DNA from 4 places in the Isoptericola hypogeus genome. Region 2 is predicted to be linked to each of the others. Evidence: predicted binding sites of a transcription regulator. Region 2 holds the regulator's gene; each other region holds the start of a gene.

Region 1 (3,185 bases), on a different contig from region 2:
GGTGGGCCAGGTTGTCGGCTGCGGTGGTGCCGCCGTCGGCCCAGGCGATGGTGTGGTCGAGGTCGGTGCGGTGCGCGGGCCGCCGGCAGCCGGGGAAGCGGCAGGTGAGGTCGCGTTGTTCGAGCAGGGCTTTGAGGTCGGCGGGCACGGTGTAGGTGGCGCGTCCGGCGGACAGCACGGTGCCGGTCTCGGGGTCGGTGAGGATGCGGCGGAAGGAGGGCGCGAGCGCGGCGAGCAGGCGCGCGGTCTGCGGGTCGATCGGGACGTGTCCGTCGAGGGTGCCGGGGGTCTCGGACTGTCCGAGGAGGGTCAGCACGGGCACGGTGATGTTCAGGCGTGGCCGCACGGAGCGGGCGAGGGTGGCGAGGTGCCGCTGTCGGCACAGCAGCTCGAGCAACGGGTCGATGGGTGGATCGTCGGGATGGTCGGTCTGCCGGCCCGGGCCGTGCGGCTGCTCATCTGGCCCGTCTGGCTCACCTGGCTCGGCGGGCCGGTCGCTCACCGGGCGGTGAGTCCCGGCCCGGTGTCGTTGCCCGGTCGCCGCGTCGTGGCCGGTCGCCCCGTCGTCGGTCGTGGCGTCGTGGTTGGTCGTGGCGGTGAGGTCGAGGGTGCCGTCGTCGAGGAGCAGTGCGGCGAGGACGTCGGCGCGACGCTGGTCGGGCGTGCGTGCGTCGATCGGATCGACCGGTCCCGCGGTGTTGGTGTCGCGGAGCAGGTCGGCGGTGCGGGTGAGGCGGTCGTAGGCGGCGTGCGCGAGGGGTGCGGGTAGATGTGCGGTGAGCCAGGCCATGCCGTCGCGTCCGCGGTCGAGCCATACGGCGCGGTGGGTGGCGGCGTCGGCGTGCCGCACGTCCAGGGGTACGGGGTGGAACAGCTCGCGGATCTTGCGGGCCCGGTCCCCGAGCTGGGGGGCGGTGCAGTCGGTCCCGCCGGCCAGCACGATGCGCTCGACCTCGCGCGCCTCGGTGGGGGACAGGTCCGCGACGTGCTTGGCGATCTGGGTGGCGTGTGCCCAGGACAGCTCCCCGGCGTGCAGGGCGGCGAGCGTGGCCGGTGCGCGGGTGGTGAGGGTCTGGGCGTGCTCGGTCAGGGTCTCGGCCGCCGTCTCACCGACGTGCAGGGCGGTCGCCAGGTCCGCGACCACGGCGCGGTGGGCCAGCTCGCGCCGGCGCGAGGACGGCGCGACCCGGGCGATCGGGTCGGTGTCGTCGAGCAGGTCCGCCTCCAGGACCTCGGCCAGCCGGCCCGCCTGCGCGATCAGCTCCGTGCGGCGCCCGTGCAGCACGGCGACCCGCGACTCCAGCGTCGTGATCTCTGCCAGGACCGCGTCCAGGTCGCGGATGCTCGGCGTGCGGCCAGATCTGCCGGCAGGGTTCTCTGCTGTCTCGACCACGACCGGCGCCTCGTCGTGCCCGGGGTCGAATGGCTCCCGCTCGTCGGCCAGGGTCGCGCGGGCCTCGTCGGCCAGGACCTCCCCGATCGTGGGCTCCCGGGTGCGCGGCAGTGCCGCGAGCCGGGCCGCCTCCCGGCGCAGCGCGGACACATCCCAGCCCGGCGCGCCGGCCATGGCGGCGGGGTCGGGATGCGTCGTCGTCATGACCCAAGCCTACCGGAATTCGAACACCAGTTCTATATCCGGTGGGGAGAAATGCCGGGCACCGGGAGCCGCGAGAGCGGCCACCAGCGGCGTGGGGTGGCGGCTGGCGATGCGGGAGTGCGGTGACGCAGGTCAGACCGACCGTGGCGCGTACATGATCACGGCGACCCCGGCGAGGCAGAGCAGGGCCCCGAGGATGTCCCAGCGGTCGGGCCGGAACCCGTCCGCGACCATGCCCCAGACGAGGGAACCCGCGACGAAGACGCCGCCGTAGGCGGCGAGGATCCGGCCGAAATGGGCATCGGGCTGGAGGGTGGCGAAGAAACCGTACAGACCCAGGGCGATCACGCCCGCGCCGACCCAGACCCACCCCTTGTGCTCGCGCACTCCTTGCCACACGAGCCACGCCCCGCCGATCTCGAACAGTGCCGCGGCGGCGAACAGGAGGATCGAGCGCAGAACGGTCATGCGCCGAGTTTCCCGTGACGGGCGACGTCGACGCGAGCCCGCCGAGCCGGCCCGGCGCGCCGAACCGGCCCGGCGCGCGGGCCGGCTCCCGGGCGGGCCGGCTACCCCGGCGGGACCTCGGTGACGTACAGCGTGTTGCCGTCCGGGTCGCGGAACGAGAACATCGGCGGCGCCGTCTCCCACAGGAGCAGCTCGCCGACGTCGGCCCCGGCCTCGGTGAGCGCGGTGTGGGCCGCGGAGGCGTCGGGAGTCGTCAGCCGGATCCCGGTGTCGATCCCGGCGGACAGCCCGTTCCCGGCGCGGACGAGGGCGAGCGACGTCGGCGCATGGGGCGCGGCGACGTCGATCCAGCGGAACCCGGCCTGCAGCTCGGCGTCGAAGCGGACCTCGAGCCCCAGGGTCGAGGTGTAGAAGGCGAGCGCGGCATCCTGGTCCTGCACGGGGATCGCGACGGTCTGGACTCCGGTGAATCGGGCTGACGGCATGGTGTTCCCTCCCTCGGGTGCGGCCGGCGACCGGCGCCGGTGCGTCGGCGGGCCTGGGATGAGGACGCCTGGGGAGAGCGGATCTCATCGGCCGCCGGGCCGCGCCACGGGGCGAGCGCCGGACCGGTCCGGCGCACGCGCGGCTTAGGGTGTGGCGACTGCGGCCCGGGCGACGGGCTCGCGACAAGCTATGGGCGGAGGAACGATGGCAGGGCAGCACGACGGTCGGGAGTCGCCGGGCGGTCGATGGGCGATCCGGGTCGCGGCGATCGACGAGCTCGACGCGCGCACGGCGTACGAGGCCTGGCGCTTGCGGCAGGACGTCTTCGTCGTCGAGCAGGAGTGCGCGTACCCCGACCTGGACGGCCGCGACCTGGAGCCGCGCGCCCGGCACGTCGTGCTGCTCGACGGCGACGACGGCGGGCGCGTCGTCGGCACCGCTCGCGTGCTCGACGACGGCGACGTGCAGCGCATCGGCCGCGTGGTCTGCCACCCCGACGTGCGCGGCACCGGGGCGTCGCGGGTGCTGATGCGCGCGTCGCTCGACGCCGCCACGGCGGCGGCTCCGGAGCAGGACGTCGTCCTCGGCGCCCAGTCCCCGCTGGTGGGGTGGTACGGGTCGTTCGGCTTCACCC
Region 2 (3,185 bases):
TGCACCCCGGCGGGCGGCGCCACAGGATTTCACCCTCGGCCACGTCTCACCGTCGCGTCGGCGCTGGCGTGTCCCGGACCTCTCCGCCCTGGTCACGCACCTCGCGGGCACCGGCCTCGTCGGGACCTCCCGCGCCGTCGCCCTCGCCCGCCCCTGCGGCGCGCGCCTCGCGCTCGACCCGCTCGGCCCGCAGCGACGTGATGGCACTCTCGAAGTCCTCCAGCGACTCGAAGTCCTGATAGACGCTCGCGAACCGGAGGTACGCCACCTCGTCGAGCTCGCGCAGCGGACCGAGGATCGCCAGGCCCACCTCGTACGCGTCGATCTCGGGGCTGCCGGTCCCCCGGAGCGTCTCCTCCACCTTCTGTGCGAGCAGGGCAAGGTCGTCGGCGCTCACCGGGCGACCCTGACAGGCCTTCCGCACGCCGGAGACGATCTTGTCCCGGCTGAAGGGCTCGGTCGCACCGGACCGCTTGACGACCGAGAGGCTCGCCGTCTCGATCGTGGTGAAGCGCCGCTGGCACGACGGGCACTGTCGACGACGGCGGATGGTGGTGCCGTCGTCGGACGTCCGGGAGTCGACGACGCGCGAGTCCGCGTGTCTGCAGAACGGGCAGTGCATCGGGTACTCCTGGGCTCGGTGCCGGACCGGCGCCCGGCTGCCGACAACGTAGGCGGCGACCCGCGCCCTGCGCAACACGCCGCCCTGCGGCGGGGCCCCGAGCGGACCTTCCCGACGTCTCACTCCTGCGGCAGCAGCACCACCTGCCCCACCTGGAGGTCTGCCGACTCGAGCTCGTTCAGCTCCTGGAGGTCCACCACGACGTCGCGCACGTCCTCGTCGGTGCTCGCGAGACCCCGCGCGTACTCCCACAGCGACTCTCCCGGCGCCACGGTGTGCAGCCGGACCTCCAGGGGGCCGCCAGGCGTGCCGGCGACGGCGCGCTGACCGACGAGCCCGGCCGCAGCGGCGACCAGGACGGCGACGAGGACGACCACGGCTCGCCCGCGCCGGGTGAGCCGGAGGCCGCCGAGGCCGAGGGGCCCGGGGGCGGAGACGGTGCTGGCCATGATGGTGGTCCTCTCGTCGCGTCGGTGCGGCCATCGCCCGTCGGGCGGCCACGCCGTGTCGAAGGTTCCTGTGTCGAGCCGTCGGCGTCGATCCGTCCGAGTCGATTCGTCGATGTCGAACACCCGTTCGTCGAACGCCTGTACCAAGGTGTAGCACAGGAGTGCGACACGGTCGAGCGTTTGTCGAACAGATGTTTGATGCGCGGGGCGATCTGACCTAGAGTGGTTCCAGCGCGATGGAAGGTTTGTCGGATTTCAGGGCCCGTCGGGGCGGGCCGCGACGTCGGAGGACGGGAGAACGTCATGACGAGCGGACGGGACGAGGCGGCCGGGGCGACGGGCCCCGCCCTGGCCTCGGTGAGCGAGCTCGCGCCGGGCGCCGATCGCCTGACGCCGCGCCAGCGGCGGGTGCTGGAGACCATCCGCGTCTCCGTGGACACCCGCGGGTATCCGCCGACGATGCGCGAGATCGGCGAGGCCGTCGGGCTCGCGAGCCCGTCGTCGGTCAAGCACCAGCTCACCACGCTCGAGCGCAAGGGCTACCTGCGTCGCGACCCGAACCGGCCGCGTGCCATCGAGGTCGTCGACCCGGATGCGCCGGGCACGGGCGCCGGACCGGCGGACTACGGCGGCGCGTCCTCCCTCACGAAGGGTGCACCGGGGCTCCCGGCCGACGGAGAGGCGCCGCCTCCCCTGTACGTGCCGCTCGTGGGCCGCATCGCCGCGGGCGGACCGATCCTGGCCGAGCAGGTCGTGGAGGACGTGTTTCCCCTCCCCCGGCAGGTGGTCGGCGACGGCGAGCTCTTCCTGCTGAAGGTGGCCGGCGACTCGATGATCGACGCCGCGATCTGCGACGGGGACTGGGTGGTCGTGCGCCGCCAGCCGGTCGCGGAGAACGGCGAGGTCGTGGCCGCGATGATCGACGGCGAGGCGACGGTGAAGACCTTCAAGCAGGCGGACGGGCACGTCTGGCTGCTGCCCCAGAACAGCGCGTACAGCCCGATCGAGGGCGACGCGGCCCAGGTGCTCGGTCGCGTCGTGGCGGTGCTGCGCAGCCTCTGACGGCGCGCGGGGCCGTGCGGGCCGCCTCAGATGCCGAGGCGGGCCTGCACCTCGCGCATGCTCCGGGCCGACGCGCGCAGGCCTGCGACCTCGTCGTCCGACAACGGCGTGTCGATGGTCTCCGCGACGCCCCGACGGTCGACGAGCGAGGGCACGGACAGGCAGACGTCGCTGATCCCGTAGAACCCGTCGAGCCGTGACGACACGGACATCACGCGGTGCTCGTCGTTGAGGATCGCCTCGATGATGCGCGTCGCGGCCAGGCCCACCGCGTAGTTCGTCGCACCCTTGCCCGCGATCACGCGGTAGGCCGAGGTCACGACGTCGCTCGCGATGCGCTCCCGAGCCGCGGCGTCCAGCGGCTCGTGCCCCCGGAACGGACGCCAGTCGAGCAGCGGCACGCCGGCGATGGTGGCCGAGCTCCAGAGCACGATCTCCGAGTCGCCGTGCTCCCCCGCGATGTTGGCGTGCACGTTGCCGACCGCGACCCCGCAGTGCCGCGCGACGGAGTCCCGCAGCCGCGAGGAGTCGAGCACGGTGCCGCTGCCGAGCACGCGCTCGTGGGGCAGGCCGCTGACCTGCTGTGCGGCATACGTGACCACGTCGACGGGGTTCGTCACCATGAGGAACACGGCGTCCGGGGCGACCTCGACCAGGCCCGGCAGGATCTTGCGGGTCAGCGCGACCGTCGCCTCCGCGAGGTCGAGGCGGGACTGCCCGGGCTCCTGCTTCGCCCCGGCCGTGACGGCGACGACGTCCGCCCCACGGCAGACCTCCACGTCGTCGGAGCCCTCGATCTCCGCCTGGGGGATGAACATCCCGCCGTGCCGAAGGTCGAGCACCTCGGCCTCGACCTTGGCGCGGTTGACGTCCATGAGGGCCACCGTCCGGGCGGCGCCGCGGGCGAGCGCCGCGTACGCGAGCGTCGCGCCGACGGCGCCCGCCCCGACGATCGCGAGCTTCGTCGTGGTGCGGGCACCACGCGCGTCGCGACCGGATCCAGACGTGTTTTCGGGGGTGGGTGCGGGCACGGTTCCAGGCTAAGTGTCGAG
Region 3 (3,185 bases), on a different contig from region 2:
TCCGGTACCGCGCCGTCGACGCGTCCGGCGTCGTCGAGCACGAGATCTGCCCCGTCTACGTGGCGCGGGTCGCTGGCGAGGTCGCGCCGAACCCCGACGAGGTCGCCGAGCTGGCGTGGGCGCCGCCCGACGACGTCATCGCCGCCGTCCACGCCGCGCCGTGGGCCTTCAGCCCCTGGATGGTGGAGCAGCTGCGGGCGTTCCACGCCGCAGGGCTGGACTTCAAGCCGGGCGGCTGAGGGCGGCGTCGGCGCGACTACCAGCGTCGGATCACGGTGGCCTTGGGGCCGGCGACGAGACTCCTCGCCGGGACGTCGTCGGCGACGACGGCGCCCGCGGCGACGACCGCGTCGCGCCCGATGCTCACGCCCGGCAGGATCGTCGCTCCGGCGCCGATCCACACGTTCTCGGCGACGTCGATGGGCCCGCCGGTGAGGTACAGGCGTCGCTCGTTCGGGTCGACCGGATGGCTCATCGTGATGAACGTGGTCCGCGGGCCGACCATCGTGCCCGCGCCGAGCCGGATGCCGGCGTAGTCGAGGAAGGTGCAGTTCTGGTTGACGAACACCCGCTCGCCCAGCTCCAGGCGCAGCCCGTGGTCCGTGAAGAACGGGGGGTAGATCGTCACCCCGGGCGGGAGCGGGCGCCCGAGGATCTGCTCGAACAGCGCCGCCTTGCCCGCCTCGTCCTCGAACGGCAGGACGTTGAGCCGCGACGTGAGTGCGGTGACCTCCAGGACCCGCGTCGACATCGCGGTGAACTCGGGGCCGAGGTCCCGTTCGGCGGACGCCGGCTCCGCGGGCTCGTGGATGGGCATGAGGCGGTCGCTGGTCATCCGGCGATTCTGGCAGCAGGAAGCCCGCGGGCTGGAGGCCTGACCTCCTACCGTGCTGGACGACGGCACGGCACCCGCGGGCTCCGGTGGTCGCGAGGAACTCGCTACCCGTCCCGCGCGCCGGCCGGGCTCGACGACCTCGTCATCGGGTCCGGCAGCGCGAAACGCTCAAGGGCGCGCGCGACTAGCGCGCGACCACCTCATGGGTCCGAAGAGTCTTCACTGCGTCGGATCACCTCCCTTCTCATGTGCCGACGACGCTACGCCCGGTCGCCGGAGGTGCCAAGGGGTTTTCCACCGGTGTTCGCCGACGGCTCAGTCGACCGGCAGGCACACCCACGTGTTCGTACAGGTGTTCGAGTGGGTGTCGGTGGCCCGTGGTTGGGTGTTGTCATGGCGGATCAGCCGGGCAGCGTCGCAGCGGACGGCCCCGAACCTCATGGGAGCGGGGCGCAGCTCGTGCTGGATGCTGCGCTGGAGGCGGCCGTGGCGGAGCAAGCGCTGATGAATGCGGCGGCGGGGCGGCGCACGATCGCGCTCGCAGGGGTCGTGGAGGCCGCGGACGCCGATCTGGGGACGATGCTGGACCTCGGGGTGGATCGCATCGCGTCGGCGTCGTTGGTGCGCCGGTCGTCAGTGGCGCACCGGGCGCTGATCGCGGAGGTCTCCTGCAGCCTCGGAGTCGGTGAGCAGGCGGCGCAGAGCCTGCTGGAGGACGCCGAGGTCCTCGCCAGCAAGGCGACCGGCACGTTGGGCCTGTTGTGTCAGGGGGACATCTCGTATCAGCACGCGGCGAAGTTGGCCGGTGTGGTGGCGGACCTGCCCGCCACCGCGGTTGCGGACGTGGAGCGGGTGGTGCTGGGGCGCGCGCCGGAGCTGACCGCGGCGAAGTTCGGTGCCCTGGCCGAGAAGGTGCGCGACGTTCTGCACCCGGTGCCGGCGGAGCTGCGGTGCGAGGCCGCGAGGTTGAAGGCGAACGTGTGGCTGGACGACGACAAGGACGGCATGACGTGGTTGACGGCGCTGCTGCCCACGGCCGCTGCCCGTGCCGCCTACGACCGGGTTACTCGGACCGCGGCGAGAGCGAAGGCCGCGGGGGATCCCCGCGGGGTGGGTCAGCTGCGCGCCGCCACCCTGACCGCGCTGCTGCTCGACGACGACGCAGCGAAGAACGGAGCGAAGGGCTCGACCGGCAGCGGCTCGTCCGGCGGCGGGCCCGCCGATGACGGTTCGACAGGCGACGGCTCGACAGGCGAGGGCCCGACGGTTCGCAGATCGACCGACGCTCGGGGTCGCGAGCCGGGCACGGGTGAACGCCGTGAACAGCCCCGGCCACCCGTACCGCCCGGTACCGGCGAACCACCCGGACCGCCAGGACCGCGGGAACGATCGACGGCAGTCGAGCCGGTGGAGCCACCCGAGCCGGTGGACGTGCCGGACCCGTTGGAAGTCCTGGCGCGCAGCATCAAGCCGGTGCTGCACGTGACGGTGCCGATCACCACCCTCACGGGGGTGGGCGAAGGCTCGGCGACGCTGGACGGTGTCGTGCCCATCGACGCCGAGACAGCGCGCCTGCTCGCGGCGGGTGCGCCGACGCTGCGGCGCGTGCTGACGGACCCGGTCACGGGGGCGATGCTCACTCTGGAACGGCGCACGTACGTCGTGCCAGCGGACCTGCGGGCGTTCCTCACCCAGCGGGACGTCACGTGCCGGTTCCCGGGCTGCCGCATCCCGGCGCGCCGGTGCGACGTCGACCACACCATCGCATGGGCCGACGGCGGCACCACGGACGCCACGAATCTGGCCCATCTGTGCCGCCGGCACCACACGCTGAAGCACGAGTCGCGCTGGCAGGTCGAGCAGCTCGCCGACGGGGTGCTGGCGTGGACCTCGCCGCGGGGTCGGACGCATCTGACCACGCCCGGGGTCGCGGAGCAGGTCCTCGGCCGGCTGGACGCATGGGCCGTCGAGGCCCGGTACCTGGCCGACGAGACACCACCCGACCCGAGCATGAGTCTGAGCACCGAGCCGAGTACGGACCTGAGCACCCTGCCGAGTACGGACCTGAGCGCGGACCTGGCCACGGACATGGACGTCGACCCGACCGACGAGCCCGTCGACAGCTCCGCCGCGGACTCTCTGGAGCTGGCCGGCCGGCCCGCTGACACGGGCGTCGACCGGGACGACGCCCCGCCCTTCTGAGCGGGCGAGTCCCACCAGGGTCCCGGGGGTCGGCCGCCGGTCTGGGACAGGCTCATCCGGCCGGGGTATCGGCGGGGTTCGACACCGGGCTTCGACAGGTTGGACCAGGCCGGATCCAAACGGGCTCGATCGAGCGCGTCGGATCTCA
Region 4 (3,185 bases), on a different contig from region 2:
GTGCCCGAGCACGGAGTACGCGGGCCGGGGCGCGGGGCGCACGAACGCGTCGCTCGTCGTGGGCGCCACGCGGGCCTTCGCCCCCAGCCCCTCGACGATGCGGCGGGTGAACCCGAACCAGGACGTCTGCCCAGACGACGTGCCGTGGTAGGTGCCGGCCGGCGCCTGCGCCTCGACCAGCCGCACGATCAGGTCGGCGAGGTCGCGCGTCCACGTCGGCTGGCCGACCTGGTCGTCGACGACGGTCAGCTCGTCGCGCTCGGCGGCCAGGCGCGCCATCGTCCTCGGGAAGCAGCCGCCGTGCGCCCCGTACAGCCAGGCGGTGCGCACGATCAGGTGGTCGGGCGCCTCGGCGCGCACGGCCCACTCCCCCGCCGCCTTCGTCCGCCCGTAGGCCGACACGGGCCCGAGCGGTGCCCCCTCCGTGTACGGCGAGGTCGCGCCGCCGTCGAAGACGTAGTCGGTCGACACCTGCACGAGCCGTGCGCCCGCGGCCGATGCCGCGCGGGCGAGCAGGCCCGCTCCCGTGGCGTTGACGGCGAACGCCTGCGCCTCGTGCGACTCCGCGTCGTCCACCGCGGTCCAGGCTGCGCAGTTCACCACCACGTCGAAGTCGCGCACGACGGCGGCCGTGGCCACCGGGTCCGTGACGTCGAGGTCCGCACGCCGGGCGGCGACGACGCGCGCCCCGCGCTGGGCGAGCACGTCGAGCAGGTCGTGGGCGAGCATGCCGCCGGCCCCGACGACGAGCCAGCGCAGGTCGCCGGCGTGGACGCGGGAAGGGGGCGCCGAGGCCGGGGTCCGGGCGGGGGCCGAGGTGGGTCCGGGGGTGGTCACCGTAGGATCCTAGGGCCCACCGTGGCAGCCCTGCCCGGGCGGTCGCGCCCCGTCGTCATCCGTCGTCATCCAGGAGGAACGAGCGTGCAGTACCGCGAGCTGGCCGTGCCCGGCGCCTACGAGATCACCCCGAAGCAGTTCGGCGACCCCCGCGGCGTCTTCCTCGAGTGGTTCAAGGCAGGCGCGTTCGCCGAGGCCGTCGGCCACCCGCTCGACCTGCAGCAGGCGAACTGCTCCGTCTCCGCCGCCGGCGTGCTGCGCGGCATCCACTTCGCCGACGTCCCGCCCGGCCAGGCCAAGTACGTCACCTGCGCCAAGGGCGCGGTCCTGGACGTCGTCGTCGACATCCGCGTCGGCTCCCCCACGTTCGGCACGTGGGACTCCGTCCTGCTCGACGACGTCGACCGCCGCGCCATCTACCTCGGCGAGGGCCTCGGGCACGCGTTCATGTCCCTGGAGGACGACTCCACCGTCCTGTACCTGTGCTCCACCGGTTACAACCCCGGCGGCGAGCACGGCATCCACCCCCTCGACCCCACCGTCGGCATCGACTGGCCCACCACCGCCCGCGACGGGTCGCCCCTGACCCCGCTGCTGTCCGACAAGGACACCGCCGCGCCGTCGCTGGCCGAGGCCGAGCAGCAGGGCCTGCTGCCCACCTACGACGCCGTCGAGGCGTACCTGCGCACGCTGGCCTGAGCGGCGCTCAGGTCCGACGGACGACGGCGGCCGGGCTCCCGGCCGCCACGACCTGCTCGGGTACCAGCGGCCACTCGTCATCGCCACGGTCATGACGGCATCTGTCGGACGGGCCGGTCACCGAGGACGGCGTGCCCGGCCGCCGGGACAGGCCAGGTCCCTGCATCCTGTTCCGATCGCCGACCGGAGCGGCATCATCGTCCACATCTGCCCTGACCTCTGGTGTTCAGGCACGTCAAACGGTAAAATCGCACACATGTTCGACGGCGCGCATCGGTGGGGTCAGAGAGACTTCGCTGGCGCGCGCGAGTCTGTTCCGAAGCCCGTATCGACGGCCGGATCGGCGGACGACGGGGTGTCTGGCGCGCAGCTCGGTGCGCCGCTGGCGCTCGAGCCCGGGATGCTGTCCCCGGTGTCGGAGGCGCAGATCGAGGACCGGGTAGCGGCGCCGGTGGGCGCGTCGGTGCACTACGTCGCGGCGGCGATCGGCGACGTGGTCCGGTTGCAGGCGTTGATCGACGCGCTGGAGGGGCGCAAGCTGCTCGCGATCGAACGGGCGCGCCGGGCGGCGGCCGAGTGCGAGGACCGGCTGCTGGACGAGGCGGACCTGCAGGTCGGGCGGGCGTCTACCGTGCGCCGCCGCGAGCTGGCCGAGCGAGCATTCACCGCGGACCTGGCGACGGCGTTGCGGGTGGGCGAGCCACGGGCGGGACATCTCGTCGACACCGCGCGCGTCCTGGCCCGCTCGGGGGCGGCGACGCTGGTCGGGTTGTGCGCGGGCCGGTTCTCCCTGGCGCACGCGATCGTGCTGGGCGACGTGCTGGACGAGCTCCCCGACCCCGACGCTTCAGACCACCCGGACCTCGTGGATGGTGTAGACCCGGCGGCGGTGCGCGCGGCGGTGCAGACCGCGGCGCTGCCCGCGGCCCCCACGACGACGTTGGCGCAGTTCCGCACGTGCGCGCGGCGGGCGCGGGACCGCGCCCACCCGGTGCCGCTGGTCGTGCGGCACGAGCGGGCGGCCGACAAGCGTGCGGTGCACGTGGACCCCGCCGCGGACGGCATGGCGTGGCTGACCGCCTACCTGCCCGCCGCGCAGGCGCACGCCGCCTACGACCGGTTGACCAAGACCGCCCGCACCGCGCGCGACACCGGGGACCCGAGGACCTTGACCCAGCTGCGAGCGGACACGCTCAGCGCGCTTCTGCTCGCCGGTCGGGACGATCAGCCCGACCCATCACCGTCCGAGGCCCAACCAGCCGACCCGCCACCGACCGACGCCCCGCCCGCCGACCGTGTCCACCCGCCCAACGCGCGCGAACCTGGCCCCGGCCTGCCCGGCAACGAGCCCGGCAGGAGCGAGCCCGGCAGGAGGGCGCCCGGTGGTCGTGGTACGCCCGGCACGGGCGGTGTCGTCGCATCGGCCGGGGGTGAGGGCTCGTCGGCGGGGCGCTTGGCCGGCGGCCGTGTGCCGGACCTGGCGCAGCTCGCCCGCCGGATCACTCCGCGGGTGCAGGTCACCGTCCCGGTGCTGAGCCTGCTCGATCACAGCGACCATCCGGCGGAGCTCGCCGGGCACGGCCCGATCGACCCGGTCACGGCGACCCTGCTGACCGCGAACGCGCCGTCGCTACGGCGGCTGCTGGTCG

The links. Region 2 encodes LexA, which represses DNA repair genes until DNA is damaged. Its sites were predicted from a motif close to TCGAACANNTGTTCGA; they were not measured.
Region 1: a site for LexA is predicted at 1,617-1,632, ahead of ABD254_RS04135 (HNH endonuclease signature motif containing protein). Genes of this name have one in related genera too.
Region 3: a site for LexA is predicted at 1,180-1,195, ahead of ABD254_RS09220 (HNH endonuclease signature motif containing protein). Genes of this name have one in related genera too.
Region 4: a site for LexA is predicted at 1,785-1,800, ahead of ABD254_RS01825 (HNH endonuclease signature motif containing protein). Genes of this name have one in related genera too.

The regions. Positions count from the first base shown of each region.
Region 1 is NZ_BAAAPM010000003.1:407,894-411,078, reverse strand. It holds gene ABD254_RS04135 (HNH endonuclease signature motif containing protein) at 1-1,597, opposite strand, end outside; gene ABD254_RS04130 (YnfA family protein) at 1,730-2,065, opposite strand; gene ABD254_RS04125 (VOC family protein) at 2,167-2,550, opposite strand; gene ABD254_RS04120 (GNAT family N-acetyltransferase) at 2,756-3,185, shown strand, end outside.
Region 2 is NZ_BAAAPM010000006.1:13,991-17,175, reverse strand. It holds gene nrdR (transcriptional regulator NrdR) at 47-622, opposite strand; gene ABD254_RS15285 (LysM peptidoglycan-binding domain-containing protein) at 742-1,071, opposite strand; gene lexA (transcriptional repressor LexA) at 1,375-2,133, shown strand; gene ABD254_RS15275 (L-lactate dehydrogenase) at 2,160-3,164, opposite strand; gene ABD254_RS15270 (ATP-dependent DNA helicase) at 3,174-3,185, opposite strand, start outside.
Region 3 is NZ_BAAAPM010000003.1:1,543,385-1,546,569, reverse strand. It holds gene idi (isopentenyl-diphosphate Delta-isomerase) at 1-239, shown strand, start outside; gene ABD254_RS09225 (DapH/DapD/GlmU-related protein) at 257-835, opposite strand; gene ABD254_RS09220 (HNH endonuclease signature motif containing protein) at 1,229-3,037, shown strand; gene ABD254_RS09215 (SDR family oxidoreductase) at 3,183-3,185, opposite strand, start outside.
Region 4 is NZ_BAAAPM010000002.1:318,981-322,165, forward strand. It holds gene rfbD (dTDP-4-dehydrorhamnose reductase) at 1-759, opposite strand, end outside; gene ABD254_RS01820 (dTDP-4-dehydrorhamnose 3,5-epimerase family protein) at 922-1,536, shown strand; gene ABD254_RS01825 (HNH endonuclease signature motif containing protein) at 1,892-3,185, shown strand, end outside.